DNA from 2 places in the Shewanella sp. Choline-02u-19 genome. Region 1 is predicted to be linked to the other one. Evidence: riboswitches for the same ligand, from Rfam matches in the RefSeq annotation. Region 1 holds a riboswitch; the other holds the start of a gene.

Region 1 (16,582 bases):
AAAATATGCGTATTTATTATGGAAACCTCATTTCAAAGAGATTCACTCGACAACCAGATCCTTTCTGCACTGATGAAAGAAGCGCGAACCCCCTTTGCTGAGCTTGCCAAACGCTTTGGTGTGAGTGCTGGCACCATCCATGTTCGCGTCGAAAAAATGAAACAAGCCGGAATTATCACAGGAGCACAAATTACGGTTAACCCTAAAGCACTTGGCTATGATGTCTGTTGTTTTATCGGCATTAATTTGAAAAGCGCGGGTGATTACCCTGCCGCGATTTCAAAGTTAAATGCGCTAGAGGAAGTGGTTGAAGCGTATTACACTACGGGTAATTACAGCGTGTTTGTCAAAGTGATGTGCCAATCTATCGATGCCCTGCAGCATGTACTCATTAATCGCATTCAATCGATTGATGAAATCCAATCTACCGAAACCCTCATTAGCCTACAAAATCCAATAGTTAGAGCGGTAAAGCCTTAATAATGACAGCTAGCTAAATAATAGCCGCATATATCGAGATGATACTATGCGCTATTAAGCATGGTCCAATACAAAACAGCTAACGGCCCACAACTCAAACGCATTAAAACAACTCACTTGAAGAACCCATTGCTCACTTAAAATTCTTCAATAAAGTGATTCACATCGTGGCCTTCAACAATAGAAAAACATATTCAATTGCAAAGAATTGCCCCTACTCCAATGCAAAGTTTATTACACTAAATTAGAGCGTTGAGACGACATTTAATGAGCGTCATAACGCCTACTTTGTAAATAAAACATTACAACCTGCTGAGAAATCATTACATTTCATCATTAACATGGATTATGTCATCACTTAATACCATACCGACTAAGTTATAAAAATCCCACGGCTCCTATGGTTAAGCACTACGGCTGCCTATAGCGGTCAAATAACCAGCCAAATACACCATACTGGCAACATAAAGTGATATTTTTAGATACATTTGTTACCAAAGTGAATCTTTTGTGCTACAACGGCTAACTCCACTCTATGAAGTGGGCGAAAAATCAATACAAAATAAAAATAACCGAAGCCCATGATGGTTTTGGAAGTTGACCAATTGACAAGGAAAATCGTTGTGAAAACAAAACTATCAATAGCCATATCGGCTGTGCTAATTTCCAGTACAGCAATCGCTGCAAACACACAGTACACAGCAAAGTCTTACGCTCCTGAAATTCTTTCTGCTGATCAGTATAAGAAATCTCAGTCAGCACCAAGCCAAGTTGCGCCTCAAAGGTTCATCATTGAATTAGAATCACCTTCACTTTCTATGTACAAAGGCGGCATTTCAAAACTTGCAGCAACAGCACCGGCAAAGAAAGGGCAGAAGATTAATGTTCAATCATCACAAGCTCAGTCTTATTCAAGCCATCTAGTTCAAGAGCAGAGCAAATTTACTTCTGCGCTATCAAAAGTATCAGCCAACACTAAAGTTGAACGCCAATTCAAAACATTATTCAACGGTGTAACTGTTGTCGGTCAAGGCTTGTCAATTGATCAACTCATGGCAGTTCCTGGCGTTAAAGCTGTTTACCCTGAAGCCATGTATGAAATTAACATGGATGCATCTCACGAAGTCATCAACAGCCAAGCAATGTGGACAGCTGTAGAGGGTATGGAAAATGCAGGTAAAGGCATCAAAGTCGCTGTCATTGATGGCGGTATACGTCCAGAAAATCCAATGTTTGCAGATACTGGTTTTGAAGCTCCAACAGGGGCAATGCCAACAGACGATTACTGCTCAACGGTTGACACCACTTTTTGTAACAACAAACTAATTGTGGCACGTTGGTCACAACCAACCTTCGCTGTATGTCCTGATGAATATATGAGCCCACTAGGTTTTGGTGGTCATGGTACTCACGTAGCGGGTACAGCTGTTGGTAATAAAGTCAAAACAACATTTAAAGATGTTAACGTAACGCTATCTGGCGTTGCACCTGCTGCATACTTAATGGCATACAAAGCTCTTTATTCTAAAGCTGATTGTTCTGGTGGTTCAGGTTCAAACATCATGTTGATGGAAGCACTTGAGCATGCCGTCAACGATGGCGCAGATGTCATTAACAACTCTTGGGGTGGCGGTGCAGGCGGCGATCCAGCAAACAGTCCTTATAAGACAATGTTTGAAGCGGCTGAAGCTGCGGGTATCGTAGTTGTATCAGCTGCTGGTAACGATGGTAACGGCGCAAAAACAATTGGTTGCCCTGCTTGTATCGAATCTGGCATAACGGTAGCTAACAGCACTACTGGTCGTTTCTTCGCCAATGGCTTTAATGCCGGTGGTGATGAATTACTCGCGATTGAAGGCAATAACGGTCTCCTCGAAACGGATATCACTCTACCTATTATTGCATCAATGACTGTCGATGCTGATAACTTTGAAGGTTGTACAGCGTTTGACGCAGATGCATTCAAAGGCGGCATCGCGTTAATTTCTCGCGGTACATGTGCATTTTCTGATAAAGCTGCAAACGCAGAAGCGGCTGGCGCAGAAGCTATGGTTGTTTATAACAGCAAACCTGGCGCACCAATTAGCATGTTCATGCCGGATGCAACTTTACCAGCAGTCATGATCTCTCAAGAAGATGGTGAGGGCATACTGGAATCAGAAGCGGCTTCAGGTACTATCTCTGCAGAAGTTCAGCGAATTGTGGCTAAGTCACTAGCTGACACAATTGCAGCAACAAGCTCACGTGGTCCAAACGGCAATGAGAACATCCTTAAGCCTGATCTAGCGGCACCAGGAACAGACATTCTGTCTGCATTCTCTCCAGATGATGGTGGAGAAGATTTCAACATGATATCTGGTACAAGTATGGCTAGCCCACATGTTGCAGGTGCTGCAGCGTTAATGGCTCAACTACATCCAGATTGGACTGCGAACGACATCAAAACTGCTCTTACATCTACTGCTAAGATGGAAGGGATTTTAGATGACGACGCAATAACACCAGCATCACCTTTTGCTATGGGCGCTGGTCGTATGGATTTAGATGCGGCAGCTAAAGCTGTACTGACATTCGACAAGCCTTCTATTGCTGCAGACTCTTGTGTTGGTCCATGTACCTTTACTCGTACTGTATACAATAAGAGCGATGAAAAAACCTCTTGGACTCTTTCTGCTGCAACGGATAGTGCAGGTATATCTGTATCTCCAACTAGCCTAGCGCTTGAAGCTGGTGCATCAGCGACCTTTACAGTGACTGTTGACTCAACCTTTACTGAATATGGTTCTTGGATCTTCGGCAACGTTATGATCAAGAGCGATGATGGCAAACAAGATGCTCACCTACCTTTAGCTGTAATGGCAAAAGAGTCTAGTGATTCATCTCTCATCTCTGCTGTCACCACCGCAACAGATATCAAAGCAAGCGATGAATTCCCAATTAAAGTAACTGTTAACAACTCAGTATTTAAAAACACTGTAACGGTTAACGCTTACGCTCCTGAAGGGACTGCATTAACTTCTGCTGACGATGTCACTATTACCAAAAATGGTGCTACTCAGAATGGTTTAGAAATTAATGAAGAGCTCGGATTGGTAACTTGGGTTGGTAGCCTAGATTTACCTGAAATGGGAACAACCAGTGGTACTGGCACTTTCCCAAGTATCTTTGATCTCGACTTAGCTTACGTTCCAGCTTGTACTGAAGGTTGTGATGAAAAATCATTTACTTTCAATACTCCAGAATATCAATATAACGGTGCAACTTATACTCAGATTACTATCTCTGATAACGGTATAGCACTTGTTGGTGGTGGTACAACATCTGGAACTTGGAACAACAAAGAGCTACCTGATAGCGCAAATCCAAATAACATCCTAGCGCCATTCTGGTCTGACTTTGACTTATCAGATGGCACAGCGACTGATACTGGTGGCGGTGAATTGGGTATCCAATTTGTCACTACAGCTACAGATACTTGGATTGTAGTTGAATGGAAAGATGCTCAGCTATATGCAGATGCATCTGGCGATAAATATAGCTTCAGCATTTGGATCAAAACAGGCGACACTGAAACAGTTTCATTTAACTACTTTGCCGTGCCAACAATGCCAGCTAACGTCACTATTGGTGCCGAAAACATCGGTGGTTCAGTGGGTACTACATACCATTACAACGGTGAAGGCGGATCTGTTACTGCCGGTGACTACGTTGATCTAACTAGCACTGCCGCTGGTAGTGTTGAAGTTAACTACATGGTTAAAGCAACAACATTCAACGCAGGTCAAGTTGATATGGCTGAAGTTGAAGAAGAAGGTACTGTTGATTTCAATGTATTAGAAAATGACACTATGGACCAAAAAGTAGCTCGCGCTTCAATTACTGGTGACGGTATGACAGCTAATGCTCAACGCATTATCGATGTTATGCCAGCAGGTATGTTCTCGAAAGCTGTTGTCGTTGAAGAACCTGCAAATGGTAAAGTCACTATCGCAGCAGATGGCATAGCTACTTATACGCCAAATGATGATTTCTTTGGTACTGATAGCTTTACCTATACAGCAGAAGATGAAGATGGCAGCATGACTGAAGCAACAAAAGCGACTATCACTGTTACCAACATTAACGACGCACCTACTGTCAGTCCATCAGAGACTATAGCTCTTGCAGATTCTGTTGTTACTGCCACGGCTAAAAGTCAAGATGTAGACGGTGATGATTTAACCTACACTTGGACCCAAACAGCAGGTACAGCTGTAACATTTACAAATAGCGGGGCATCAATCGTATTTACAGCACCTTCAAATGTTGGAGATCTTGTATTCTCTGTTGTCGCTTCCGACGGTGTACTTTCAAGCGAAGCAGGTACTGCAACTGTCTCAATAAGAGCTAAAGAAGAAAAAACTTCTGGCGGTTCATTAGGTTGGTTAGCACTAGTACTACTTCCGTTTGCGGCACTACGTCGTCGTAACAAGTAAGTTGTAATCTAAAAAGTAAAAAGGGAGCCAGTGGCTCCCTTTTTTATTGCTTATTAACTCATCCAATTGACTAACCTTTGCTGATTTAGCTTTCTACAAATCAAACACATTGGTCATCAGCTTGTATAGCTCAGTCCCTTGATAGACTGAAGCAGAAGCAAAGTGGAGGATAGGCACACAATCTTGTTCGAGGTATAGCGGGGTTAACTCCTCTTCAGTGCCATAACAATCAAGCCTTAATATATTGGCCAGAGGTTGATTAGCTTTTAACGGTTCGCCGGGTTGCGCTAAATACTCAACCATACCGCCTTTCGGTGAGTGGTATTTTTTGTAGTCTTTCAGTAAGCAGCCATAACGTGCCATTACCGCAGGAGCCACTTGATCAGCCATCACGCCTCGATGACTCAAATAGGCTAAAATCCCCAGTGCATCTTCTCGGGCGTCATCCATATCGATACGCTCTTGGCTCGCCAGTTCCAATGTAAAAGCCGACACTGCTACATTCAATTCTCGCTCTTGTGTTGCGGCATACTCCACCAACTCCCACCATGGACAGAATGCGGCTTCATCCATCGCGCCACCAAAACTATTAGGCATAATTAAGCTATAAGGGATCGAGAAGAATTTAGCGGAACTTTGTGCGTATTCAGGGCAATAAAGATGCTTACAAGACTTAGGCCCGGTATGTAGGTCAATCACTATGTCCGCTTGATGCGCCAACATTTGTAAGCTTATAGCCAGTCTTTTACCCGTTGTCACCCCCCAAGGGTTCGCCAAGTGAGCCTGGCAAGACGCTATAAGCTGTAGCCTAAAGGCTTGGTTGAGCAATTCATCACTTAAATGGCAATGCTCTGAGTACCAATTTGGGATATCTATCTGGTGATCTAAATATTCTCTGTTCCAATTAACACCGGTGATAGGATCAAAACGGCCTAGCGTAAATTCACCACTCTTTTGATTGATACCTAATGGATTTGCCAGCGGCAGTAAGGTGATCTCCCCCCGAACATCCATAGCTTCCAACTGTTTCATCAGCTGGAATATCACTGCGTTGCCTTGCACTTCTGCTCCATGAACATTCGCTTGCAAAAACACTTTTGGCGCAGATGGATCTTTTGCGGCCAGATGATACACAGGCACTCTCAATTCTTGCCCCGTCGCCAGTTCTCCAACGATTAAGCTAGATTGGGTAAATTGCATCATGTGCAGTCTATTCCTTGGGTAAACAGTAATTAAGATTCAAACAGGTTTTCATGCAAAGCACGAATAACATCTGCAGCTTCTGCCTCTTCAACCAATACACACAGATTATGAGGGCTCGCACCTTGGCAGATCATTCGAACGTTATGCGGCTCTAATACTTCAAACACCCGGCGACATACCCCCGCCGTTGAAGCGATTCTATTACCAATCACAGCCACTAATGCCAAACCGTCTTCTACCCGCACGCGGCAATGCTGAGAGAGTTCTTGCAGTAAAGGCTCACTTAACAGACCGTTACCACTCGAGTCAGAGCCGGTTTTATCGAGTGTTAACGCCACATTCACTTCAGAGGTGGTGATGAGATCAACACTGATTTTATGCCGTGCCAACGTTGCAAACGTCTCCGCTAAAAAGCCTTGTGCGTGTAGCATTTGCAAGCTGTGCAGATTCAATAATGTTTGATCTCGTCTTACGGCAACTGCGCGATAAACTGGCTCGTCAGACACCTGATGTCGGATCCAGGTACCTCCTTGCTCTGGTGCCCAGCTAGATCCTACAAAGACTTGGATTTTTTGGCGTACTGCGGGCAAAATAGTGGCAGGATGCAGCACTTTGGCACCAAACGTGGCCATCTCTGCCGCTTCATTAAAACTTATCTCAGGTATAGGCTTAGCATTCGGGGCCAGTCTTGGATCCGTAGTATAGATCCCAGCAACATCAGTCCAAATCTCAACCGAGGTAGCACGCAGTGCTTCTGCAAGTAGAGCAGCGGAATAGTCACTGCCGCCCCTGCCTAATGTCGTTGTAGCCCCCTCAGCATCGGCACCAATAAACCCCTGAGTCACGATCACTTGCGATGCTAATAGAGGGGTTAAATACAGCGCTGCAAGCTCAGATATCGCCTCAATTTGTGGTTCGGCACGGCCATGGTGACTGTCCGTACGCATCACTTGCCTTACATCAAATGCTGAGGCCGAAGCGCCTTTTTCTCGTAATACTGCAGCAAAAAAAATCGATGAACACATTTCGCCTTGAGACAACAGCTCATCAACAACAGCCTTATGGCGAGTTAGCACTAGACGTTCAGCTAGATCTGAAATATGACTGAGTACCGCATCAATTTTGGCAGCAACATCACTTGGGTTCCCTAATCTATCGAGAATTTGATATTGAATAGAAGCTATCTGCTTAATTAACTGCTTACGATATTCATCCGTTGTTGTAGCTTGGGTTAGCGCAACGAGTTTATTAGTCACCCCACTAGAAGCACTCACCACCACCACTTTAGTGGCGGTGTTATTGATGATGATATCCGCACAGCGATGCATAGCATCGTAATCTGCAACAGAGGTACCGCCAAACTTAGCAACGGTTAACGTATGAATTACGGACATAAAGATGCCTCCACATGGAGTGAACACAATGTCGATTGCATATCGTTAAAAACTAATATAGATACTGATATAGAAACAGGTATAAAAACTGAGAGAAAAACTAACATGAATAAGCTCCGAACTAACTTCGTTCGAAGAGCCTGGTGCTAAGATATGCACCCCAGAGATGGGAAACAGCGATCGTCACCAGAAGCTCTCCACCATAATATAGGTGACAATCGTCAGGATTCAGCCTGAACGACCAATACATAAGACAGTGCCAAAACGTCTTTAGTATCTCGGCGTTAATCTCCATCATGAATGGTCAATGGGGTTTGGTCCCCTTTCATTCACTACCTAGTTAACGCTCCTCTTCTGTACTCAATTTGTACACAAACCAAGAGAGTAAAAAGTATATAAATAACACGTTCAAGTCAAACGAAATTTATACAACTTAAGAATTACACCCGGTCTGGAAATTCATGAACCACGTTGACCCGCGGCGAGAAAGCGCCGAGCGAAGTTTCCTGCCCTGACAATAAGCATGGGACCAATTGCAACTGATCATCTTCTACGTAATAGATAGCGTTTTGGTTGAACTGACACCCTAATTCGATTGCTGACGCTTTATCGGTCGACACCGCCCAGCTCTTTTCCATGTGTTTACGATCTTGCGATGCCCCCACCATCGCTCGATAGGGTCGACGTAACATGAGGATAGCTTGCTGCAGCTTTCGATCTAGCAGTCGATTTTGGCAAGGAGTAAGCGTCTTACCTCTTGGATTGTGTGCAGTGATGATTGCAAAAGATATTTTAGAGGACAATCCTTGCGTGATCAGGAATTGCGTTTCTTGATAATAGCGCCAAAGGCATTCGACTGACTGGTCCATTGCTAACAAACTCTCCACTTGAGGTGATTTTATTATAGCTAAATCGTTAGGACTCGCTAGGCGCGTGATATAGCTCACAGTAAATAAAAAATTACATTGTATAAATATCAGTCACTTAGGTGTAATATAGTGATCTAAGTCATGCCTTGGCGTAAATTTGTTAACATTTCATTTGTTAACAAATGCCTAAAACGAGTACAATGGGTCTTGTTGATTGACTCTCACTGCATACATGTAATGACACACTTTGTTACATATATCTGAAACAGATAGAAGAGTAATCCACACAGCTGTATCAAATGTGATCTATGTTTGATTTAACATTTAAACTTCAAAAAAAAACAATAGTTAAGGAACTTCTTGTACTTATTGTTTATCGAAGAGAATACAGTTTACGTTTTCCATATGTGAGATACCCATACTTTACTTATCATGAAGTGTGTTGCCGTTTCAGAATATATTTTGAAAACACCAACGTGTATCAGTGAAATATCAGCATAACTAGATGGAGTATAAAAGTACTTATACTCATGGTTAGAATAGAATTGACAGAAATTAGGTAATTAATATGCAAAACCCGCACATTCTGATTGTTGAAGATGAAGCCGTTACCAGAAACACACTTAGAAGTATTTTTGAAGCAGAAGGATATGTGGTATCTGAAGCCAATGACGGCGCTGAAATGCATAAAGCTATGCAAGACAATAAAATTAACTTGGTCGTGATGGATATTAATCTACCAGGTAAAAACGGACTTTTATTAGCCCGTGAGCTTCGTGAAATAAATAACATTGGCCTGATCTTCCTAACGGGCCGTGATAACGAAGTAGACAAGATCCTTGGACTTGAAATCGGTGCAGATGATTACATCACTAAGCCATTCAATCCTCGTGAATTGACTATTCGTGCTCGCAACTTACTAACACGTGTCAATAGCACTGGTGTTGAGTCTGAAGAGAAAAGCGCTGTTGAGTTCTACCGTTTCAACGCTTGGAGCTTAGAAATAAACAGTCGTTCTCTAGTCAGCCCACAGGGTGAGTCATATAAGCTGCCACGTAGTGAGTTCCGCGCTATGCTGCACTTTGTAGAGAACCCAGGTAAGATCCTTAGCCGTGCTGACTTGCTAATGAAGATGACAGGTCGTGAGCTTAAGCCACATGACCGTACTGTAGACGTAACGATTCGTCGCATCCGTAAGCATTTCGAAAGCTTGCCTGATACGCCAGAAATCATCGCTACGATCCACGGTGAAGGTTACCGTTTTTGTGGTAACTTAGAAGACTAATTCGATAATCGAATAAAATAAAAGCCAGTCATTTGACTGGCTTTTTTGTTTCTAAAATTTGTGTTTTAAAATAGTAAAATTTACTGCGTAAAAAACAATATAATGCTTAATTAAACCTTAAGTGTATTCAACACTAAGCTAAACATTGGTAGCAGATAAACACCATTTGTCAAATATGCTAACCATACTCCTATATATATTTAGGAGTATAGTTCCATTCTGCCTTTGGCTTTTTTAGAATAAATAGTCTTATTATTAACGATGTTTAATCTTTAGTTAATAAAATATAGGCAAAGAGTCATAAAAAACCTCCATGCCTATTTTTAACTTAGCGATAGTACTATTTCAATTCACGCTCTAAGAAGTCAGCTAAAGAACGATATAAGTGCACTCTAACCTTCTCGCCGCGCATAGAGTGTTTTGAACCAGGGTAATCAATCATCTGGAATAGCTTACCTTCATCTTGTAGAGCTTTATAAACTCGAGTGCTATTTTCAAATAGTACATTGTCATCTGCCATACCGTGGTACATCAGCAGTCCAGACTCGTAGCCTTTCACATACGGCAATACACTGCTCGCCTCATACCCTTTAGCATTCGTCTCTGGGTGGCTAAGATAACGCTCGGTGTAATGCGTATCGTACAGTGACCAATCAGACACTGGCGCTCCGGAGATAGCCGCTTTAAAGTAGTCTGGCGCTTTAAACAAGCTCATTAATGCCATATAACCGCCATAGCTATGGCCGTAGATAGCAATATTGTCGCCATCAACAAAAGGCAAACTGCGAAGGTAATCGACCCCCACCTTCTGGTCGTTCACTTCAGCATCACCTAACTGCTTATAGATGACATACTCAAACTTAGTACCACGATGAGCTGAACCGCGGTTATCCAGTTGATAAACGATAAAACCCTGCTGCAGTAGGTGTTGAGTAAAGTAATCTTGATGACTCCAACTGTTTGTCACCAGTTGAGCATGTGGGCCGCCATAAACACGCACCACCACTGGATATTTCTTACTGGCATCAAAATGGGTTGGCTTAAACATTCTATATTGCAATGCTTGACCATCTTCAGCGGTTAACTCACCAAACTCCGGTACTTGCCATAAACCAAAGTAGTCATACAGCGGATGTCCTGGCTTGACTTCGTTTTGCTCTACCCAAGCAAGGCGCTTGCCAGAATCGTCATGTAAGCTCACCTGAGGTGGTTGCGATAAACTACTGAAATAGTCCAAGTAGACAGCTTGATTGTCAGCAAACACCGTTGAGTGCATACCAGAACGAGTACTGATTGGCTCGACCTTGCCACCCGCAATAGCGACGCGGTATAACTGCTTCTCAGTCACTTTAGTTTGGCGGCCAGTAAAGTAAACTTGGCCCGCTTTTTCATCGATAAACTCGACGTCATCAACCGCCCAATCCCCCTTGGTGAGTTGACGAATAACATTGCCATCCAGTCCAATCAAATAAAGGTGGTTAAATCCATCACGCTCAGATGCCCAGATAAAGGCTTTTTGTTGCTTTAAAAAGTGCAGATCATCATTGAGATTAACCCAAGCTTGGCTGCGCTCTTGCACTAAGTTTTTATTGCGCTTGATGTCATCAATATTGACCACTCTTAAATCGAGTGATTGTTGATCACGACTTTGCCATTGGTACGACAACTGCTTGCTATCAGGTAACCACTTAACCCGCGGCAGGTAGATATCAGTCTCTTTGCCTAAATCGACCCAAGCGACCTTTTTGTCGTTAAGCGACACTACGCCAAGTTCAATTTTAACGTTGTTTTTACCCGCATAAGGGTAACGTTGCTCAGTCAGCTTGATGCCATCTGCATAAATTTCATTGCGCGTCACCAGCTCCACGCCAGACTCATCAATGCGGGTATAAGCAATCGCCGACTCATCCGGTGACCACCAATAGCCCGTCATGCGGCCCATCTCTTCTTGCGCGACAAACTCAGCCATGGCATTTTTGATTGCCCCGCCGCCATCGGTTGTTAGCGCAGTCACTTTCTCGGTTTTGAGATCAAGCACATACAAGTTTTGCTCACGCACAAAAGAGACCAAATTGCCCTTAGGAGACAACCTCGCATCGGTTGCAAAGCCTTCACTGGTATTAAGCAGTTTGACTTGGTTACTATTAACGGAGAAATAATACAGTTGGCCAGATGCAGGGATAAGGATAGCTTGGCTATCATCGGCCCAGAAGTACTCCATGATCCCTTGCCCATAGATGCGTTGGCGCTCTCGGCGTGCTTTTTCTTCATCCGATAACTCGCCCGCTACCAGCTTGTCAGCATCAAGCAATAAACTCTGCTTACCGCTGGCCACATCCATCTGCCATAGGTCATAAAGGTGTTGATCATCTTTACGACCCGCTAAATAGGTTACCCGCTTACCGTCTGGCGATAACTTAAGTCCACGAGGACTGGTGCCCGCAAGTGCAGGAGAAGCATACATACGTTCGATAGTGAGCGGGGTATCACCGCCCGCTAATGCTGTAGATTGTGCAACTGCTGTCGATGCCATCACCATAGGGAGAGTAGCAAGCAGCAAGTTCATCCAATTTTTTTTCATTATTATTCCTTGGATAACACGTTGTTAAAACGTGCTTTGACTGAAAATTCGCCTACATTGTGCCTCAATCATCACTAAAACAAAAACAATGCACACAATATGCACAGGCGCGTGTGCTTTACAGCTGAAAAAACTGCCATTCTCAGGTATCATCGCCGACAATAATAAGTTTAAACCCTCAAATCTCTAACTCAATTTAGTGTGATTAAATTGTCATAGGAAACAACATGCAGACTCTGGCTGAAAACCTGACATCGCAAGCGATTTCTCCCTCTCTTGAAAAACTGATCCTGACCTTAGCTGAAACCTCAATCGAGATCAGCCATGCCGTTCGCCACGGTGCTTTAGCCGGCATTCTGGGCGCAACTGAACAAGAGAACGTTCAAGGTGAAACCCAAAAGAAACTGGATATCATCACCAATGATATGCTCAAAGATGCGCTAAAAGCTGACGGTACAGTACGTGGCATTGCGTCTGAAGAGGAAGATTACGTCGTTGATGCCGATGCTAACGGTGAGTATCTAGTGTGTTTTGATCCACTTGATGGTTCATCAAACATCGATATCAACTCATTAGTCGGCACTATTTTCTCAGTACTACCTGCACCCGCTGGCGAGTTTTCAGAAAAGAGCTTTTTACAAGCAGGCCGCAATCAAGTTGCTGCCGGATATGTGCTTTACGGCCCATCAACCATGTTGGCACTGACGACGGGTAAAGGGGTGCAGTTGTTTACCCTAAACCCAGACACTAACGAGTACCTGTTAACTGATCCAGCGATGAGCATCAGCAAAGACACGGCTGAGTTTGCTATTAATATGTCTAACCAGCGTTTCTGGGAAGCGCCAATGCAGACCTATATCAGCGATCTGCTATTAGGGACAATTGGACCGCGTGAAAAAGCCTTTAACATGCGCTGGATTGCCGCCATGGTCGGCGATGTTCACCGCGTGCTTTGTCGCGGCGGAATTTTTACTTACCCAACAGACAACAAGAACCCTGACAAGCCGTTTAAATTGCGCTTGATGTACGAAGCGAATCCAATGTCTTTTCTTGTTGAACAAGCAGGCGGTAAGGCTTCTACCGGTTATGAAACCATCATGGATATTCAGCCTACAGCGATCCATCAGCGTGTTGCCGTGATCTTAGGCTCAGCTAACGAAGTTGACGTTTGTCTTGAATATCACACTCAAGATTACAGCGAAGAGCCGACAATATAAGATTCTAGGAGCTAGAAGCTAGGAAGAGCTAAGACGGCACAAGTTAAGACGGAACGGCCGGAAAATCTGAGACGGAAAAGATTAAAGAAGGTTCTATGCTTGAGCATTAGCAGCTTCTAGCAGCAACTCTAAATGAAAAAGCGCAGTTCCTTTTGGGGATTGCGCTTTTTTTGTGGCTTTAATTTGGACAAAGCTAAATTCTGCATATTGATAATTTGTCCTCATCCAATAACCTGCGGTCGGCCATGTGCAGACGCTGCTGAGACTCGCCGCAGCTCTTTATAAAGAGAGGGTCCATGTGGGCTCAACCAAAATATCTGACCTCCAGGAATGGAGGGAATGCCAAATTATGTCGGTAACATAATGTGCCTTGTTTCCGAAGGCCTCAGTCGCTTCTACACCGAGTTATAAAAGCACAATCATTCGGTATTTAGGTTTTCAATTTAAGAATGCAAAAGTTACCGTCACTTTAAACTAACAGAAAACACCTATTCCCCATCGAAGTTGCCGAAGTACGCAGATGAAAATGCCGTGGAACCATCATGGTCTTTCCCGCGCATCCATGCACTTCAAGACATTCAGGCATCCTGCCTATCAGTTGATGGTTCAGGTTCAGGCTCGGGGGTACATGGATGTACCATCTGAGCCGTTAGGCGATTTTTATTGGAGTATGAGGCCCGTATCTAATGCATGTAACTTCGTCGGGGCGGCACGGGCGATCCAAGAGGGGATTGCTGTTGATCCCCTTTTGGCCGAGTGTGAGCTGGAAGCTCGCGACTTTTATTAAGCGCAGCTTGATATCTCTAACCCCTTAAGCAACTTATGACAAAAGTTGCACATACAAAAAAGCCCTCATCTATACAGATGAAGGCTTCATATTAAGAGTAACTAAAAGTTAGTTTTTCTTAGAGTAAATCGCTGCGTTCTCACCAGCCATTCTACCGAAGGTGACGATGTCAGAGATTGCGTTACCACCTAGGCGGTTAGCACCATGAACACCACCAGTCACTTCACCAGCGCCGTATAGACCAGGGATAACTTGCTTCTTAGCGTCCATAATTTCAGACTTAGAATCAATCATCACGCCGCCCATAGTGTGGTGAACACCAGGAGTCACTTCAATTGCGTAGTAGTTACCTTCGTTCAATGCACGAGGTAGGTTTGGACGTGCAAAGTCAGTATCTTTACCACTAGTCACAAGGGTGTTGTAACGAGCGACAGTTTCAGTCAGTGCTTTTCCATCGATGTTCTCTAACTTGCCAAGCTTAACTAGCGAATCAGCACTTGGTACAACACCTAGACCGATATACTTATCAATCTTGCTTAGTGACTTACGGACTGAGTCATCAAAGATTAGGAACGCAGACTTACCAGTTTGGTTCAAGATAGCTGCTGAAGCCTTATCACGTGTAGTGATTTCGTTGACGAAGCGCTTACCTTCGCGGTTAACCAAGATTGCACCGTTACCACGTACAGCTTCAGTCACCATCACACCACCTTTAACAGAAAGTGTTGGGTGAGCTTGGATGTACTGAAGGTCAACCGTAGCTGCACCTGCATTTTCCGCAACATCGATACCGTCACCAGTAGCACCTGGTTGGTTAGTTGAAATAAAGCCTTTTAACTTAGGATCAAGTTTTGCTACACGCTCGTTGTTCTTAGCGAAACCACCTGTTGCTAATACAACAGCATCTGCTTTGATCCAGTAGTAGCCTTTATACATGCCTTTAACGAGTAGGCCTTTAACATTGCCTTCATCGTCTTTTAGGATTTCAATACCGCGAGTGTTCATGCGCATATCAATATCGCGCTTAACAGCATTATCGTAAAGCACTTGAATAACGTGAGCACCTACACCAGCGCCACCCGTTGGACGGTGAGAACGGTTAACTGATGCGCCACCCATGCGGCCAACGTCATCTAAATCAGCACCCATGCCAGTCAACCAGTTAACTGAAGCTTTAGAGTGAGATGCAAGTACATCAACCAATGCTGGATTGTTTAAGTTACGGCCACCTTTCATGGTGTCTTTAACCATCAATTCAACACTGTCTTTAATACCTTTGGCTTTTTGCTGATCAGTCCAAGCGGCGTTCATACCACCTGCGGCTAACTTAGCGTTACCACCGATGACGGGCTCTTTTTCAACAAGAATGACTTTAGCGCCGTTATCAACCGCAGAGACGGCAGCAGAGAAACCTGCACCACCAGAACCAACAATAACAACATCTACAGTATCACGAGGCGCTGCAGCGAGTGCTGCTTGACGCTCAGACTTGTCTTTCAACAACTCTTTGATGCTAGGTTCGTTACGTTCCCATTTCTTTGTATACGGCATATCAAAATCGAAGCTATGGCAAGAATCACAGTAGACCATCGATTTTTCGTGAGCGCTGTGACAAGAGGTACAAGCCACTTCGCCTGGGAAATGAGAGTCATGGGCATTGTAGTGCTCATGTTTGGTTTCTTCAGCGACTTCTTCTAGCGTGCCGTGACAAGATACGCACTGAGCGTTCTCGAAAGTTAAGCTATCGTTTGATAGTTCACCATCTGGCATGTGGCAGCTATCACACTCTTGGTTTTCACCGTGGAATTCTGCCAAGTTGTCAGCGGCAATCGCACTTGCCATAAAGCCTGTTGAGCCGAGAAGTGTGGCAATACACACTGCTTTTTTAAAGTTTTTCATCTCAAATCCTCACCTTTACCCAACTGCATCGCAGCGAACAAAAGTCATCACTATAATTTCGACAATCAAAAGTGTTGTCGTTAATTTTTAAATTCATCACTATATTGCGGCTGATACAGGCGTTGCTCAACTGAATCCCGTGATAACAACGCTAAACTGAACACTTGATCACAGCCTGTAAATCACCTCATGCAAAGATGCATAACTGCATGGTCAGTTATGCAAAAATGCATAACTCTATGTTATCCCGCTCACACATCAATGCCGACAGCACCCAACTATTTTAGTTAATGATAGACAATAGAAACCTCTGCGTAGCTAAATAGAGTGCATAAAGCTGAACACCTAAGGTGATGTATAGCCAAACGATATGTAAATAGGTAGTTAAAGCG
Region 2 (16,582 bases), on a different contig from region 1:
TAAGCGGCAACCTTAAAGCTTGCCGCTTTTTTATGGCTAACAAATGTTTAAACAGACACAACAAAAAAGCCAGTGGCGGTTAGCGACTGGCTTCTAAAGGGTCTCAATTGATGTTAGAACAACAAGAGGTTAATCCCAGATAAACTCTCTGAAGTGTTTACGGCAAACCGACTCGTAGCTTTCATTACCACCAATAGCGACCTGTTCACCCTCTCGCATTGGCTTGCCATCATCATCTAGACGCACCACCATATTGGCTTTACGACCGCAGTGACAAATCGTTTTCAGCTCGACTAACTTATCAGCCCATGCAAGTAAGTATTGGCTACCCGTAAATAACTCACCTTGGAAATCGGTTTTAAGGCCATAACACAGCACTGGGATATCCAGAATATCAACCACATAAGTAAGCTGCTTGACCTGCTCTTTACTTAAGAACTGAGATTCATCGATTAAAATACAGTGCAGCGTTTGCTCATCGTGAGCCGTGTTGATCATACTGGTTAAATCATCACCACTGCCAAATACTTGCGCTTCGGTCTCAATGCCAATACGCGAGGACACTTTACCTACACCATATCGATTATCGATTGACGCTGTCATGACTAAAGTATTCATACCGCGTTCACGGTAATTATATGAAGACTGTAATAGTGAAGTCGACTTACCGGCATTCATTGCCGAATAATAAAAATAGAGTTGCGCCAAACCAAGAGTCCTTAAGGATGAATTCGTTGTTAGTCTAGCATTGTTCGCTAACAGAAATCATCCACAACCCACGATATAGTGAGGCTGATCATCCGTTATGTTTATCACTGGTTTTATCACTCTACGCAGCGTAACCGTCTAGACAATAGCGGCAAGCTAGCGAGTTAACACCAATTTTAAAGCCCGCTTATCTCAACATAATTTTGGGCAAGATTAACCACATCCCCCCAGTCTGCGTTTGCCATACAAAATGACCCTTTCAAATCCATATCTATCGTCATGAAAGACACCAAACACAAAATCAATTCCCCCATTCTTAAGCATCAGTTAACAAACAATTGCTAATGTCACTTACAGACTCATCAGAAAAAATAACTATAATTAGGGAATTATTACTCGATGCATAAAACACTCATCGCAGCCGCTATTACTGCAACGCTCGCATTAAGCGCCTGTTCAACGACTAAAAATGATCCAACGGCAGCGACTATGATTCAAACTCAGAATCCTTTCTTACAAGCCAGTGCCTTACAATACCAAGCACCTGATTTTAGCTTGATTAAAGATGAGCACTTTGCGCCAGCACTCGAACTAGGGATCAGTGAGCATTATCAAGAGATCCTCGAAATAGCGAATAACCCAGATGCTGCAACATTTGAAAATACCATCGTTGCGATGGAGAAAAGTGGCGAGCTGCTAAACCGAACCTCTAAAGTGTTCTATAACCTGACGGGCTCAAACAGCAACCCAACGTTACGCCAAGTACAAGGTAACATGGCGCCGAAAATGGCAGCGCATTCAGATAATATCAATCTCAATCCAGCGTTATTTACTCGCGTAGAGAGTATCTATAACAGCCGAGCTGATCTTAACTTGTCAGCAGAGGCTAACCGCTTAGTTGAGGTTTACTATCAGCGTTTTGTTCGTGCGGGCGCTAAGCTCAACGATAATCAAAAACAGCAGATCCGCGCATTAAACGAAGAACAATCAACGCTCACCAATGAATTTGCTCAGCGCTTAATGAGACTGACCAAAGAGATTGCGATTGTTGTAGACAATAAAGCTGAACTTACGGGTTTATCTGATAGCGCGATTCGCGCCGCGGCGGCAGATGCTAAAGCTAACGGCCACGACGGTAAATATCAACTCAATATCACTAACACTACGCGTCAGCCTGTGCTGACCCAGTTAGACAATCGCGAACTGCGTCAGCAAGTGTGGCAAGCCTCAGCTAATCGTGGTCTTGAAGGCGAAAACGAAACGGCCTCTTTTGTGGCTCGTTTAGCGCAACTGCGAGCAGAGCGCGCTGAACTGCTTGGATTTGATAGCTGGGCTGATTACCGCCTTGCGCCACAAATGGCCAAAACGCCAGAAGCCGTTTACAAGATGTTCGGCTCTATGGTGCCAGCCGTTGTTGCCAACACCAATAAAGAAGCTGCCGACATTCAAGCCATGATAGGCAAAACAGGCGCTGATTTTGAACTTGCCCCATGGGACTGGGCCTATTATGCCGAGCTTGTGCGTAAAGATAAGTATGACTTAGACGCTAGTGCTATTCGCCCCTATTTTGAGTTTGACCGCGTGTTAGAAGACGGCGTGTTCTTCACCCTTAACGCGCTTTATGGTGTGAGTTTAACCCCGCGTCCAGACTTACCGGTATACCACCCAGATGTTAAAGCCTATGAGATGTTTGATGAAGATGGCACTAGCTTAGCGATTTTCTACGCCGACTATTTTGCCCGTGATGGCAAACGTGGCGGCGCTTGGATGAGCTCGTTTGTGACCCAATCGGAGCTGCTAAATAGCAAGCCTGTTGTGGTTAACGTAATGAACATTAAAAAAGCCCCCGCGGGCGAGCCGACCTTTGTTAGCTATGATGAAGTCACCACCATGTTCCACGAAATGGGTCACGGCACTCATGGCATGTTCTCTAAAGTCACCTACCCGACGCTTTCGGGCACTGCGGTTTCACGTGACTTTGTTGAGTTTCCATCAACTTTCGAAGAAGATTGGGCTGCGCACCCTAAGGTGTTAGCCAACTACGCCAAGCATTATGAAACCGGCGAGCCTATTCCTGAAGAGCTACTTAATAAGTTGCTTAAATCGCGTAGCTTCAACCAAGGCTTCGATACACTTGAATATATGTCAGCCGCCCTGCTCGATTTAGAGTGGCACTCACTTAAAGCTGATGCGCCACTGCAAGATGTCGCCAGTTTTGAAGCTGCGGCACTTAAAAAGCACGGCGTCGACTTGCCTGCGGTACCACCAAGATATAAGTCGACCTACTTTGCTCATGCGTTTCCTGGCGGCTATTCAGCCAGTTATTACGCTTACATGTGGAGTGAAATTCTAGCTGCAGATGCCTTTGCTTACGTGCAAACCCAAGGTGGATTGAATCGTGAAATAGGCATGAAATTTAGAAAAACTATTCGAGAGGTCGGCAATACTGTTGCACCAATGGATGCCTACAAAGCCTTTAGAGGTCAAGAGCCAACCACAGAAGCATTGCTTAAGCGTCGTGGCCTAAACGACTAAGGCTTAAATCGTCCTCACAAAAAAGCCGTTCTCAACTGAGAACGGCTTTTTAATGCCTTACGATAAGCGCAATCAACAAACTAACGGCTTATCACTTAGCTAAGCCGTGATCCCCTGACGAGATTTAATCCGCAGTATTATCACGCTAATCACAAACAGCACACTACAGGTCAATAAGCCGGCATACACTGATTCAGTGAAACCGAGTACGATGTAACCCCCTAGGCTAATACCTGCGACAATCAGTGCATAAGGTAACTGCGTCATCACATGGTCGATATGATGACAGTTTGCACCGGTTGACGACAAAATCGTGGTATCAGAAATAGGTGAACAATGGTCACCAAACACAGCGCCCGCGAGCACAGCTGCAAGCATTGGCAACATCATACTCGTATGACTGCCCATCGCCATATCAGCGGCAATGGGTAACATAATACCGAATGTGCCCCAGCTCGTTCCAGTCGAGAACGCTGTTAAGCCTGCCAAGATAAAGAGGACAGCTGGCAACATCGCAAACGGAATATTACCGGTCGCTAAACTTGCCATATACTTGCCAGTCTCAAGCTGACCAATAACGCCTGAAATCGTCCAGGCAAATACCAATATATAGATTGCTGGCAGCATAGACTTAATGCCTTCGACCAAGCCTTTAACGATCATCTTCTTATCTACACCTTGGTAAATAATAAGCGCTAGCGTCACGGCTAAACCAATTAAAGCACCAAAGAATAGTGATGAGCCAACGTCAGTATTTTCAAACGCGCCAATCAGGCTGAAAGTTTCGTTTTTAGCGGCAAGCGCATCACCACCACTACTGACCATAAAGTAGAATGTGGCAAACACCAGTACCGTAATAGGCAAAAACAAACCGATGATTTTACCCGTATCAGCTTCTGGTAATCCAGAGCTAGCACCAGGTGGTAATCCTTTAGATTCATCATAAAGGCTACCTTTTTGTGCATTAAGCTCATGTTGACGCATAGGACCGATATCAAGTCCCATTAGTGCGACACACAGTAGCAGTAATAACGCGAAAATAGCGTAGAAGTTCATCGGGATCATCTGTACAAACGTGCTCAAATGTCCTGTATCAGTAAATCCATGTGCTGTTAATATGCCACCAATCAAGGCAATAATGTACGCGCCCCAGCTCGATACTGGAGATATCACACAGATAGGTGCAGCCGTTGAATCCAGTAGATAAGCAAGCTTACTACGCGAGATATAGTAACGGTCTGTTAGCGGTCTTGCGACGCTACCCACCACTAAGCTATTAAAGTAGTCATCAATAAACACCACACAACCAAGGAACATGGTTAATAGCTTGGCATCACGCTTATTACGGATATGCTTGCGTGCCCACTCGGCAAACGCCCGAGCCGAACCGCTCACGGTAATGAGTGCGGTGATCATTCCAAGCACAATCAGGAAGCCAATAATATATAGGTTCCAGCTGTTGAGTGCGCCATCATCCCACACCAGCGACATGACTTTTGTGCCCACGTATTGGGCAGTGTTTGCGGCAGAGAAATCTGTCAGCAGTAGCGCACCCAGTAGGATCCCCACCCCAAGAGAAAGTAAAACACGACGGGTTAACATCGCCAGTACGATTGCCACTACCGGAGGCAGCAACGAAAGTGCCGAATCGGCATAACTTAAAATTGTCATTTAATTATTATCTTCGTTAAGTACGAATGGAGGCCGACTGAACTGGTGGGATATAGCATTGAGAGCTGATTACACCTGTCCTATCAGTAGCGCTCCACAGTAATATTAATGTTCGACATCAATATAAAATCTTCTTATCTTCCCGATAAGAAATACTATGGCAGTGCTGTTCCTATTTGGTAACAGCCCCAGCAACAAGCCTCGATATGCTATGTCACTTCGGCATCAAATCCTTTCTCAACAAGTCATAGGCATCACCCTACTTATTGGTACTAATATTGAATGCACCTCTACTTCTAAGGACGTTAAATAGACTGAGCTAATTAACGTGAGTGACATAAAAACATAAGCGGCTTTAGGGATGCTACCCTAAAGCCGCTTATCGTGACACAGATCGCAAATATTACCAACTCGAACACATGGCCGATAACAGCCTAGTAACCTATTGAAAACAACTTGGCGGTTATTAGTTTGTCACGGCTATAATGGCTAATGAGTTACAGCAGTTCTAACAGCTGTGGAACCGCTTCAAATAGATCCGCTTCTAATCCATAATCAGCAACCTGAAAAATAGGCGCTTCTGGATCTTTGTTGATAGCCACAATCACTTTTGAATCTTTCATGCCAGCTAGATGCTGGATAGCACCCGAAATACCGACAGCAATGTACAAGTCTGGCGCAACAATTTTACCTGTTTGACCCACTTGCAGATCGTTAGGTACAAAGCCTGCATCGACTGCAGCGCGTGATGCACCCAGTGCACCCCCTAATTTATCAGCAAGTTGCTCTAGGATGCCGAAGTTCTCACTGTTGCCCATTGCTCGGCCGCCAGACACGATAACAGAAGCATTACCCAATTCTGGGCGCTCTGATACCGTTAGGCTTTGAGAGATAAACTCAACTTGAGGTGCAACCTCTTGTGTCAGTGTCACAAGCTCTGCACTACCATCGCTTGCAACCGCATCAAATGCACTTGAGCGTACCGTCATCACTTTTTTGTCATCCAAGCTCTGGACTGTGGCTAACGCGCTACCCGCATAGATAGGGCGGACAAACGTATCGCTACTCACCACTGCGATCACTTCTGAAAGCTGGTTAACGTCGAGTAAAGCTGCAACGCGCGGCAATACATCTTTACCATGGCTTGATGCCGCAGCAAGAATATGCTCATAGTCAGCTGCAACGTCAGTGACTACATCGGCAGTATTTTCTGCCAGGCCGTTGGCATAAACGGCAGCATCGGCAACTAAGACTTTGCGTACGCCATTGAGCTGTTGTGCACTGCTCACCGCATCATTACAGTTGTGACCGATGACTAATACATCAATGTCGCCACCAATCGCTTGACCGCAAGCAACCACTTTAGCGGTATCCAGTTTTAAACTGGCGTTATCGTGTTCTGCTAATACTAAAATTGCCATTAGATCACCTTCGCTTCATTCTTTAACTTTTCAACCAACTCTTCTACAGAAGACACCATCACACCCGCGCTACGCTCAGCGGGCGGAGTCACTTTAAGGACTGTCTGGTGAGACTTTAAGGTCACATCGAAATCTGCAGGAGTCAGTGTTTCAAGTGGCTTACGTTTAGCTTTCATGATGTTAGGCAATTTTGCGTAACGAGGTTCATTTAAACGTAGGTCGGCGGTAACCACTGCTGGTAAAGGTAGCATCAATGTTTGCAGGCCACCGTCAACTTCGCGAGTGACCGTAAGCTGGTCTGCATTCATCTTGATTTCAGAGGCAAACGTTGCTTGTGGCATTTTGCCAATAGCCGCTAACATTTGACCTGTTTGATTGTTATCGCTATCGATGGATTGCTTACCCAAAATAACTAAGTCGACTTGCTCTTTTTTCTGTACCGCATGTATAAGCTTAGCCACAGACAAAGGCACAAGGTCTTCATCAGTCAGAATATGAATAGCGCGGTCAGCACCTAATGCTAGCGCGGTTCTCAATTGCTCCTGCGAAGCTTTTGGGCCAATACTCATGACGATCACTTCAGAAGCACTTCCCGCTTCTTTTAAACGAACGGCTTCTTCTACTGCAATCTCACAAAACGGGTTAATCGCCATTTTTAGGTTTGCGGTATCGATACTCGTATTGTCAGCATTAACCCTGACCTTTACATTGGCATCGACGACACGTTTTACTGGCACCAATACTTTCATAGGGCTTCCTTCTTACGTCGCTTAATGAACGGGATTATGCGAATAGCTACTTATATATCAAAGCAACTATTACAGAAATTAGAGTTACTTTACGTGCTGTTGACGTTAACGTCAACATGCAGCCGAACGACTGTTCACATTAATCTAATTAGATAAGCAGTAATTGACCGATATTGATAACATTTGAGAAATATAATCACTGTTAATACAAATTAATCTTAATTAATATTTTTTATTCTCAATTAAATTGAAATTTTATTTGATCCTTATCGAAATAGTTCCTATTATTTGTGACAGAATATAAAAATACTTTTCTATCTTAATTGGACATCTATCACTATGAACGAATTTTTAGATATATTGACCCACGGTCGTCGTTTTAAAGCTGCGGTTAAAGAGTTATCTCTTGAAGAGTTAAAAGATCTTGGTGTAAAGCTCGAAAAAATTATCGAAGAAAAAGCATCTCAAGCTGAAGCAGAAAGTGAAGCAATGGCTGAACGTAATGCTAAAATTGAAGAAATTCGTCAGCAAATGGAAGCGATTGGCTTATCAGTTGACGATATTGGTGGTGTAGGCATTAAAGCAGCACCTAAGAAACGTGCTCCACGTCCAGCTAAATACCAAATTGAAGTCAATGGTGAAATGGTTCAGTGGACTGGCCAAGGGCGTATGCCAACCGTATTCAAGAATGAATTAGAAAAAGGTCGCACAATGGAAGACTTTCTTATATAAGTTTCCATTTACTTCCTATAAAAACCCAGCGCTTGCTGGGTTTTTTTGTTAATACTCATCACGTAATTACATTCGACGTTACAATTACCGCTTAGTAATTGCTATTAAGTTAAGGTATTCTCACACTTCCCCCTACTCTTCTAACAAACATAAGTACGATAATGCATAATCATAAAATAAAAGCCCTTGTCGCTCTACTTAGTGCGTTAACCAGTCATGGCGCACTAGCCAATGACCAATTGACCGATAACACACCAAAAATCACCGCATTAAGTCATGCAACCCTTATGCTTAAACCCGGTGAAATACTGAAAGATGCCACACTGTTAATTGAAAATAATCGAATCAAGTCGATTATCAAAGATAATGACATTCCCGAAGGTGCGCTCGAAATTAACTTAGCAGGTCATATTATCTATCCAGGTTTCATTGACCCATTTACTGAATATGCCATCGAGTATGAAGCAGAAAGTGGAGATAGCAGTGATCCGGTTTATGAAATAAAACGCATTGGGGGTAACGCAGAGAATGGCGCGATTCATTCAGAAAAAGAATGGTTCAATTATGTGTATCCAGATAAAGAGCAAGCGGGGAAATGGATTAACAATGGCTTTACAAGTGTCCAATCTAGCTATTTAGATGGCATTTTTAGAGGCCGTGGAGTCAGCTTATCTTTAGCAGACAAAAAAGCAAACGATATTATATACAAGGCTAAAACAAACCAATTTATGGCATTTGATAAGGGAACCTCTATTCAAGACTACCCTCAGTCATTAATGGGAAGTATGGCCCTTATTAGACAAACGTTTTCAGATGCTCGTTGGTATAACGACAATATAGGTAAGAGTTCCAATACCACTAACAACATTGAGTTTAACATTGCATTAGAGCGTCTGGCGGGTCTTGAAGAACAAAGCTTTATATTTCAGACCAAAAATCTAAATAGTCAAATAAGAGCGGCCCGGTTATTAAATGAACAAAATGTAAAAGGTAGCCTACTTGGTAATGGTCATGAATATGCCAGAATTGATGAACTAAAATCTTATCCATATAGTTTGGTGCTGCCGTTAAATTACCCAGCCGCTCCGACAATCGGTGACAGTGACAGCTCGCGAGATGTCAGTTTAGCGGCATTAAGACATTGGGAAAGCGCACCAAGTAACCTTGCGATAGTTGCAAAAGCGGATGTGCCTTTTGCATTAACGCAGTATGGGATTGAGTCAGACACGTTCTGGCCACGACTAAAACAAGCAATAGAGCGCGGCTTAGATGAAGAAACCGCCCTTGCAGCACTCACAACAGAAGCGGCTGAAATTGCGGGCATTAGCAATATGGTGGGGCAATTAAAATCCGGGTTCATGGCGGACTTGGTGATTAGTAATGGCAACGTATTTGAAAATGGTAAAATAACCAGTATCTGGTTACAAGGTGAAGAGCGTCAACTTATCAATCGTGATCTTGCCATGCTTGCTCAGCCTTACCAATTGCAAATCAACGAACTCACCTTTGATCTTAACATTGGACAAGATCCCAGTTTAAGCGGCACGTTATCAAGCGGCGAAAAAGAAATAACCCTCGGCGATGTTAACTTTAATCAAGGTAGAATGACTTTCAGCGCAGATTTAACTGACGCCGGAATAAGTGGTATTAGCCGCTTTACATTGTGGTTTGATGAAGCAGGTCTGCGTGGTCGCCTACTGGACAGTCATGGCCAAACTATCCCCTTTGGTGGAAGCAAACTTGAGCCCGTTATCGATGACGCAGAACCGCAAAAAGAGCAACAAACTGCGCTGAGTCAAATAGCCAAGCAAACATCACCTAATGTAGCTTACGGTCTACAACAACAGCCAATTCAAGACAAACTTCATATAAAGAATGCCACGATTTGGACATCCGATAAAAGCGGTGTGCTACAAAATACCGACTTAATTATCTCCAAAGGCCGTATCGAAGAGATAGGTAGCCAACTGCGTACACCGTCGGGTTACCAAGTGATTGATGCCACCGGTATGCACTTAACAGCAGGGATCATTGATGAGCACTCGCATATTGCGCTTAATGGCGGCACTAATGAAGGCACCGATGCTATCACCTCTGAAGTGAGGATTGGCGATGTCATCAACCCCGACGATATAGCCATCTACCGTGGTCTTGCTGGCGGCGTGACCACAGCACAAATTTTACACGGTAGCGCCAACCCTATTGGTGGCCAAGCACAGGTTATTCAACTTAAGTGGGGCGATAACGCTGACCAGCTAAAATTTGCCGGTGCCCCAGCCAGTATTAAGTTCGCGTTAGGTGAAAACGTAAAGCAGAGTAACTGGGGAGATAAATTTAATCGTCGCTTCCCACAAAGCCGCATCGGGGTTAAATCACTCTTTAGTGAAGCCTTTAACGAAGCTTTAGCCTACCGAAAAGCACAAAAAGATTATAAAAATATGCGTTCTAGCGAACGCAGACGTACTGTTGCGCCGCAATACAACTACCGCTTAGAAGCTATAGCGGAAGTGCTAGAGCAGAAGCGTAGCGTACATATTCACTCTTATGTGCAATCTGAGATCTTGATGTTTATCAGGCTCGCTGAGGCTTACAATTTTAAAGTCGGTACCTTCACTCATATTCTTGAAGGCTACAAAGTCGCTGACGAAATGGCTAAACATGGCGCTTATGCATCGACCTTTTCTGATTGGTGGGCTTATAAATTTGAGGTTTATGACGCCATTCCACAAAATACCTGTTTAATGCAAAACAAAGGCGTACTCACTAGCATCAACTCTGATGATTATGAGATGCAGCGTCGACTTAACCAAGAAGCCGCTAAATCGATGATGTATTGCGGTATGGCAGCAGAAGATGCCTGGAAAATGGTCACCATTAATCCTGCAATACAGCTTGGCATTGATGAAAAAGTCGGTTCACTCGTCGAAGGTAAGCAAGCTGATATCGTACTTTGGAGCGATTCACCGTTGTCGGTTTACGCCAAAGTGGAATCAACTTGGATTGAAGGTCGTCGTTACTTTAGCCGTGAGCAAGATAAACTGGCTCAAATTGCAGTTGAAAAAGAGCGCGCCGCCTTAATTCAAAAAGTATTGCTTAGCGATGACGCCCACAAACAGGGTGAACCCAGTACTGAGCAAACAGAACCAGAATGGCACTGCGATACCCATTTCAATGCTTGGCAACAAACTGCACAAGGAACACTGTAATGATGTTTACTCAATCCACTAAGCACGCTTATTCACTGCTTAGTGTTGTCAGCGCGTGTATCCTTAGCAGCGCGGTTTATGCCCACGATATGCTTCCTGCCCCAAAGGAAAGTGGCGCGATGCTTTTTACTAATGCCACCGTTCATTCGGTTATTCATGGCTCACTCGAGCACACAGACGTACTTGTCGCCGACGGAAAAATTGTGGCGGTAGGTCAAAAACTGGCCACGCCAACAGCAATAGAGACCACAAATACAACGGAGGCAGCAACCGAAGCAGGCAAAGCGTCGTCAGCAACGGCGGTTTTAGCCGCCAATGCGGTTGTTATTGATGCGACTAATAAGCACATCTATCCCGGTCTTATTGCGCTTGATACCACTATGGGGCTAATTGAAATTGAGATGATGCGCCCAAGTAACGATGCTTATGAAGTTGGCTTTATCAACCCACAACTTGAAGCGATAACGGCGTTTAATCCCGACTCGGAGATCATCCCCACCGTTCGGGTTAACGGTATTACACACGCTCAAATTGTACCACAAGGTGATGGGCTTGCTGGTCAGTCAGCACTTGTTTCTCTGGATAGCTGGACTATCGAAGATGCGCTGGTAGACACCAATAAACAGTTCAACCTCTATTGGCCACATATTCGTTGGCTCTCATCTGATGCTGACAAGCGTCAAGAGCAGCTAGATGATCTCAGTAAGCGTGTCGACAAGGTGCACAGTGCCTTTAGCGATGCTCACCGTTATCAACTGGCGCTGAAAGCGGGAAAGATTGTTAAAACTGACCTACGCTGGCAAGCATTAACACCTCTTTTTGAGGGTAATGCACAGTTGTTTGTCCATGCTCAGTCACAAAAACAGATAGAGGAAGCGATTGCATTAAGCAAAATCTATGGCTTTAAGATAGTGATAGTTGGCGGATATGATGCGTGGCGATTAGCGGATGCGTTAAGTGAGGTTAATGCCTCGGTTATTTACACCCAGACCTTAAGTTTGCCTAAGCGTAAGGATGAGCCGATTGATCTTGCCTTTAAGATCCCTGCGCTGCTTAAGCAAGCCAATATTCCATTCGCACTGGGTTTCTCATCTGACTGGAACAGCCGTAACTTACCTTTTGCAGCAGGCCAGACTGTTGCTTATGGATTAACCAAGTCAGAAGCGCTACAAAGCATCACACTTGATGCCGCAAAAATACTCGGTATCGATGACATGGGCGCGATTGCTCCCGGGTTTAAGGCCAATATTATTCTCGCCACTGGCGACATATTAGATCCAATGCAAGCCGCAATAGAGTCGGTGTACATTGATGGTCGTAAAATTGATTTAAATAATCGTCATCAACAGCTTTATCAAAAGTACCTAAAGCGCTAGAATTTCAAACTTATAGCGCTAGCAAGATAGTTCGATAGAAAAGTGCTCTTTATGGGCACTTTTTTGAACACCATTTTTAATGTTAGGCTTTTATATCAATGCCTTTCACTGGCCCCAGCAACTCATATAACAGGCAATCATTATGAAATACCTACTTCCTGCATCTCTCATCCTTTTACTCAGCGCTTGTGCGGGTGAATATGCCTTCAACAGTAACCTCGATAGTGATGCGATTAATGACTATTTTAAAGCCTCTGATGTCACCGTCTATGAAGGGAGTGTTCAACCTAGAGGCCCATATGAAATTAAAGGGCTAGTTGAAGGTGAAACCTGCCAAATGGGTAAAAACGATGCCCCCGCGTCTATCGCTGAAGCGCGCACATTAGCTCGCCGCGCAGCTGCCGATAAACACGCTAATGGTTTGATCATTAAAAATTGCCTATTAATCGAAGCATCGACACAAAATTGTGTCACCAGTGCTCTTTGTGTTGGCCAAGCAATTACCACCACCAGCGTCCCAAAATAGCCGCGCCTCAAACTAAGAGTAACCAATGTCCTTTACTAACCAAATCCAAGCTGTCGCGTATTGCCGAACGCCTTATAAACAAAAATTTGGCATCCCACGCCAACCAGGCTTAGTGTCCGCAGCACGTGGTTTTGTTGAACTTGCCGCCCCTTTTAATCAAGTTGATGCCGTTAGAGGGCTAGAGCAGTACTCTCATGTGTGGTTGCTGTTTTGTTTTCATGAGAACTTAGCTCAGGGCTGGAAAACCACCGTTCGTCCGCCAAGATTGGGCGGTAATGAAAAGCTGGGAGTATTTGCCACGCGATCAACCTTTAGGCCAAATGGCATCGGTCAATCGGTGGTGAAGCTGCATGCGGTACATACTGACAATGGTAAAGTCAGACTTGAGATCTCAGGCATGGACTTGCTCGATGGCACCCCTATTGTCGATATAAAACCCTATATTCCCTTCTCTGATGCGATTGATGACGCACACGGCGGCATAGCCCAAGAAGCACCAAAGTTGGCAAGTGTGACATTTTGCGAAACAGCCCAACAACAACTTGAGCAATATCAGCAAAATCCCGCATATCCGCGCCTAGCAGAGCTTATTGAAGGCGTATTAGCACAAGACCCTCGCCCAGCGTATAAGAAGGCCAAAGCCGATCCTAAGTTGTATCAAGTCGCGCTATATGATTTAGATATCTTATGGAAAGTAATCGACGATAGTATAGAAGTGCTAGCGTTACGCCCCTCTCAAGTGGGACTGTAAGCATGAGCAGCCTTTTAGCCACCACTAACTCAGTTGATAAACCAGATTATCGAACACAACATAAGAAACGCCTGTCTTATATGCCGTGGCTGTATTTCTCGTTAAAAGAGAAACACCTTTTATGGGCTAAACCTTGGCAAGATGAGGTGCAAACACATTTTTGCGCCGTAGAAACAATCTCGATAGCTGATAACTGCTTTATTGCGCCAGAGGCAAACCTGTTTGCCGAACCTGGCCGCAATATCGAAATGGGTAAGCAATGCATGATTGCCGCCGACAGCTTTTTACATGGTCCAATAACCTTGGGTGATGAAGTGGCTATCAATCACGGTTGCTCATTCGATGGCGGCCGTCATGGTATCACCATCGGCAACCAAACTCGTATCGCTAACAATGTCACTATCTATGCCTTTAATCACGGTATGGCGCCCGACACCCCCATTTATCAACAAGCCTCAAACTCCAAAGGCGTAGTGATTGGTAATGATGTGTGGATAGGGGCTCAAGCAGGCATTGTTGATGGTGTCACTATAGGTAATCACGCTGTCATTGGTATGGGCGCAGTTGTAACTAAAGATGTTGCCCAGTACGCCATTGTGGCAGGTAATCCAGCAAGAGTGATTGGAGATAGACGAGACAAAAACTAAGCCGTTGGCACTCGCTTTTCAGAGAATTCCAGCTCGGCAATTATTGCTTAATTGCCGAATCTCCAGTTGCAACTCTCATCATGCTCTTTCCCTTGCAGGATGAAAATAGATCAAGTGACTCCTGATACACACTAGAGCTGACCTGCAATAGACCTAACATGCTATGAAAGATATTATCGTGGCTAAACTCATTTTGCTCTGCGTTTTTTGTTAGACACTTAGTATCAACTTTCATTGGCTCGGCAAACCAAGTTAACAAGGGTACATGTTTTTGCGATTCCGGTGCCAATGCATAAGGAAAACCATGCAAATATGCCCCGTTTTCACCAAGCGACTCACCATGATCAGAGACATATAACATTGCCGATTCAGTGTTAATCGGTAATCCACTTAGCTTATCTATCACCTTTGAGATCACCCAATCGGTATAAGCGATGGTATTATCGTAAGTATTAATTAACGTCGCTGTACTGCAATTTTGGATATCACTGCGTGGGCAATCATCTTTAAATATACGTTGATTATCAGGATAACGCTTATAATAAGTAGGACCATGAGACCCCATCATATGCAACACTATCAAAGTAGTATTAGCCGTTAGATTTTGCAATTTATTCTCTAGTGGAGCCAGTAATGCTTCATCGAAACAGTAATCACCATCACACAGTGGCGAGTCTGATTTAACGTCGATGGTCACTGTTGGTACTCGCTCACATACCCCTTTACAGCCATTATTATCCACCCACAACACATCAACTCCAGCCAGTAAGACTAAGTCGAGTAAATTTTGCTGTGAGTTCGCTTTATTGTGATCGTATTCCTCTCGGCTTAATGCAGAAAACATACAGGGAATTGACACCGCAGTTGCAGTACCACAGGAGTACATGTTTTTGAATGAGGTCACCGGTTGCACTTGAGTGTACGGGTTAGTTTGTTTTGAATAGCCATTATGTGAAAAGTGATCTGCCCTCGCCGTTTCGCCCACTAGCATCACAAGAACCCGCTTAGCTCCAGCATGTTGATTATGCAGTTTTGGCTCACTATCTAGTAACTTAAATTCAAGTGGGGTCGAAAAATAATGGTCGCGTGCATATTTACCTGTTGCGACTAGATATTGAAAGGGGATAGAGGACTTCTGCAGAAATTTATTATTGCGCCCAACAGAGGCGTAATTGGGATAATACAAGTAAGCAATCATCACTATAGTAACGAGACTGATGAGGCTCAGCTTTACACTATGGGCCACATTTCTACCCATCGACAAATAATGGACGTCACTACGAGCAATCAAAATGGCTGGTAATAGCCCACTCAGCAAGAAGAACAGCACCGAATACTGATTGAGGTACATCATGGCTTCTGAGCTATGGCTCTGCAATGAGTTTTGTACCATACCGTAATCAAACACTACACCATAAGTTTGCCTGCTATAAAACGCTAATGAAGATAGCAGTAGCAACGTAATAAGCACTGGCTTTAACAAGTATCGATGACCGCCTAAGCTAAGCAGATTGATAACCTGTATACATAGACAAAAAACCAGTAGAGGTATGCTATATAAGAAACCGAGATTATATTCAGGCAGCGCTGTTACAACAGCCCAAACTTCTTTTAAAAATGGAAAGTTAAATACTAAGGTAAAATATAATGCAGTAATACAAACCAGCTGATTAACGCTAATATTACTCAGTAAATAATACAAAGGATTAATATGTTCTTCTCGACTCTTCATACAGAAATAAAACACCGTAATGGCTAAAGAGGCTAGGCTATCACTGAGCTTAGTTTTGTAGTGTAACCGAGTGTAACCCGCAAGTAAGCAGATGTAAGCGCTGAATGGTAATCGCTCTGGTAAAATACCATGGTCCAAAGAGTATGATGAGTGGAGCTGATTTCAGTCCAGCATCCAGCTAGACAAAGACTTTAACTAGCAGCTGTTTTTATCTATTTCAATAAATACCGGACCAGTTCAAAGCTATTTAGATCTTGTAATTTAAGCTAGGTTGTTGAATAAATTCAGCAACACTTATAAGTCAAATTCACCAAATGAGCCGATTCACTCCCCTTTGTAAGTTAACCAAAAAATAATCTACGTTGTTCATTAATTTTTAACCCATGCTCAATCATTCTCCCCTATATTAAAAATGCCCAACCAGAGAGTGATATCGATTTAAATCATGAAAGCCGCAAAATAAAGGTATTGTTTAACTTGTCCAGACTAAACACTAAAAGCAGAAAAGCAGAAAAGCAGAAAAGCAGA

What was found. Region 1 has a riboswitch for lysine ahead of lysC (lysine-sensitive aspartokinase 3). Riboswitches for the same ligand answer to the same signal wherever they lie in the genome.
Region 2: it holds a riboswitch for lysine, as region 1 does, so the genes downstream of both, CXF83_RS08300 (Na+/H+ antiporter NhaC family protein) here and lysC (lysine-sensitive aspartokinase 3) in region 1, are expected to answer to the same signal.

The regions. Positions count from the first base shown of each region.
Region 1 is NZ_PJBE01000012.1:689,971-706,552, reverse strand. Features, by position in the region: gene asnC (transcriptional regulator AsnC) at 19-480, shown strand; gene CXF83_RS05055 (S8 family serine peptidase) at 1,104-4,955, shown strand; gene CXF83_RS05050 (succinylglutamate desuccinylase/aspartoacylase family protein) at 5,049-6,155, opposite strand; gene lysC (lysine-sensitive aspartokinase 3) at 6,188-7,552, opposite strand; lysine riboswitch at 7,735-7,914, opposite strand; gene CXF83_RS05040 (DUF3293 domain-containing protein) at 7,993-8,421, opposite strand; gene arcA (two-component system response regulator ArcA) at 8,990-9,706, shown strand; gene CXF83_RS05030 (S9 family peptidase) at 10,047-12,287, opposite strand; gene CXF83_RS05025 (class 1 fructose-bisphosphatase) at 12,515-13,504, shown strand; gene CXF83_RS05020 (flavocytochrome c) at 14,400-16,190, opposite strand.
Region 2 is NZ_PJBE01000013.1:347,087-363,668, reverse strand. Features, by position in the region: gene CXF83_RS08310 (thymidine kinase) at 130-708, opposite strand; gene CXF83_RS08305 (M3 family metallopeptidase) at 1,108-3,243, shown strand; gene CXF83_RS08300 (Na+/H+ antiporter NhaC family protein) at 3,343-4,914, opposite strand; lysine riboswitch at 4,994-5,215, opposite strand; gene CXF83_RS08295 (electron transfer flavoprotein subunit alpha/FixB family protein) at 5,412-6,335, opposite strand; gene CXF83_RS08290 (electron transfer flavoprotein subunit beta/FixA family protein) at 6,335-7,084, opposite strand; gene CXF83_RS08285 (H-NS histone family protein) at 7,424-7,816, shown strand; gene CXF83_RS08280 (amidohydrolase family protein) at 7,978-11,022, shown strand; gene CXF83_RS08275 (amidohydrolase family protein) at 11,022-12,398, shown strand; gene rcsF (Rcs stress response system protein RcsF) at 12,541-12,924, shown strand; gene tsaA (tRNA (N6-threonylcarbamoyladenosine(37)-N6)-methyltransferase TrmO) at 12,950-13,675, shown strand; gene CXF83_RS08260 (acyltransferase) at 13,678-14,322, shown strand; gene CXF83_RS08255 (phosphoethanolamine transferase) at 14,363-16,192, opposite strand.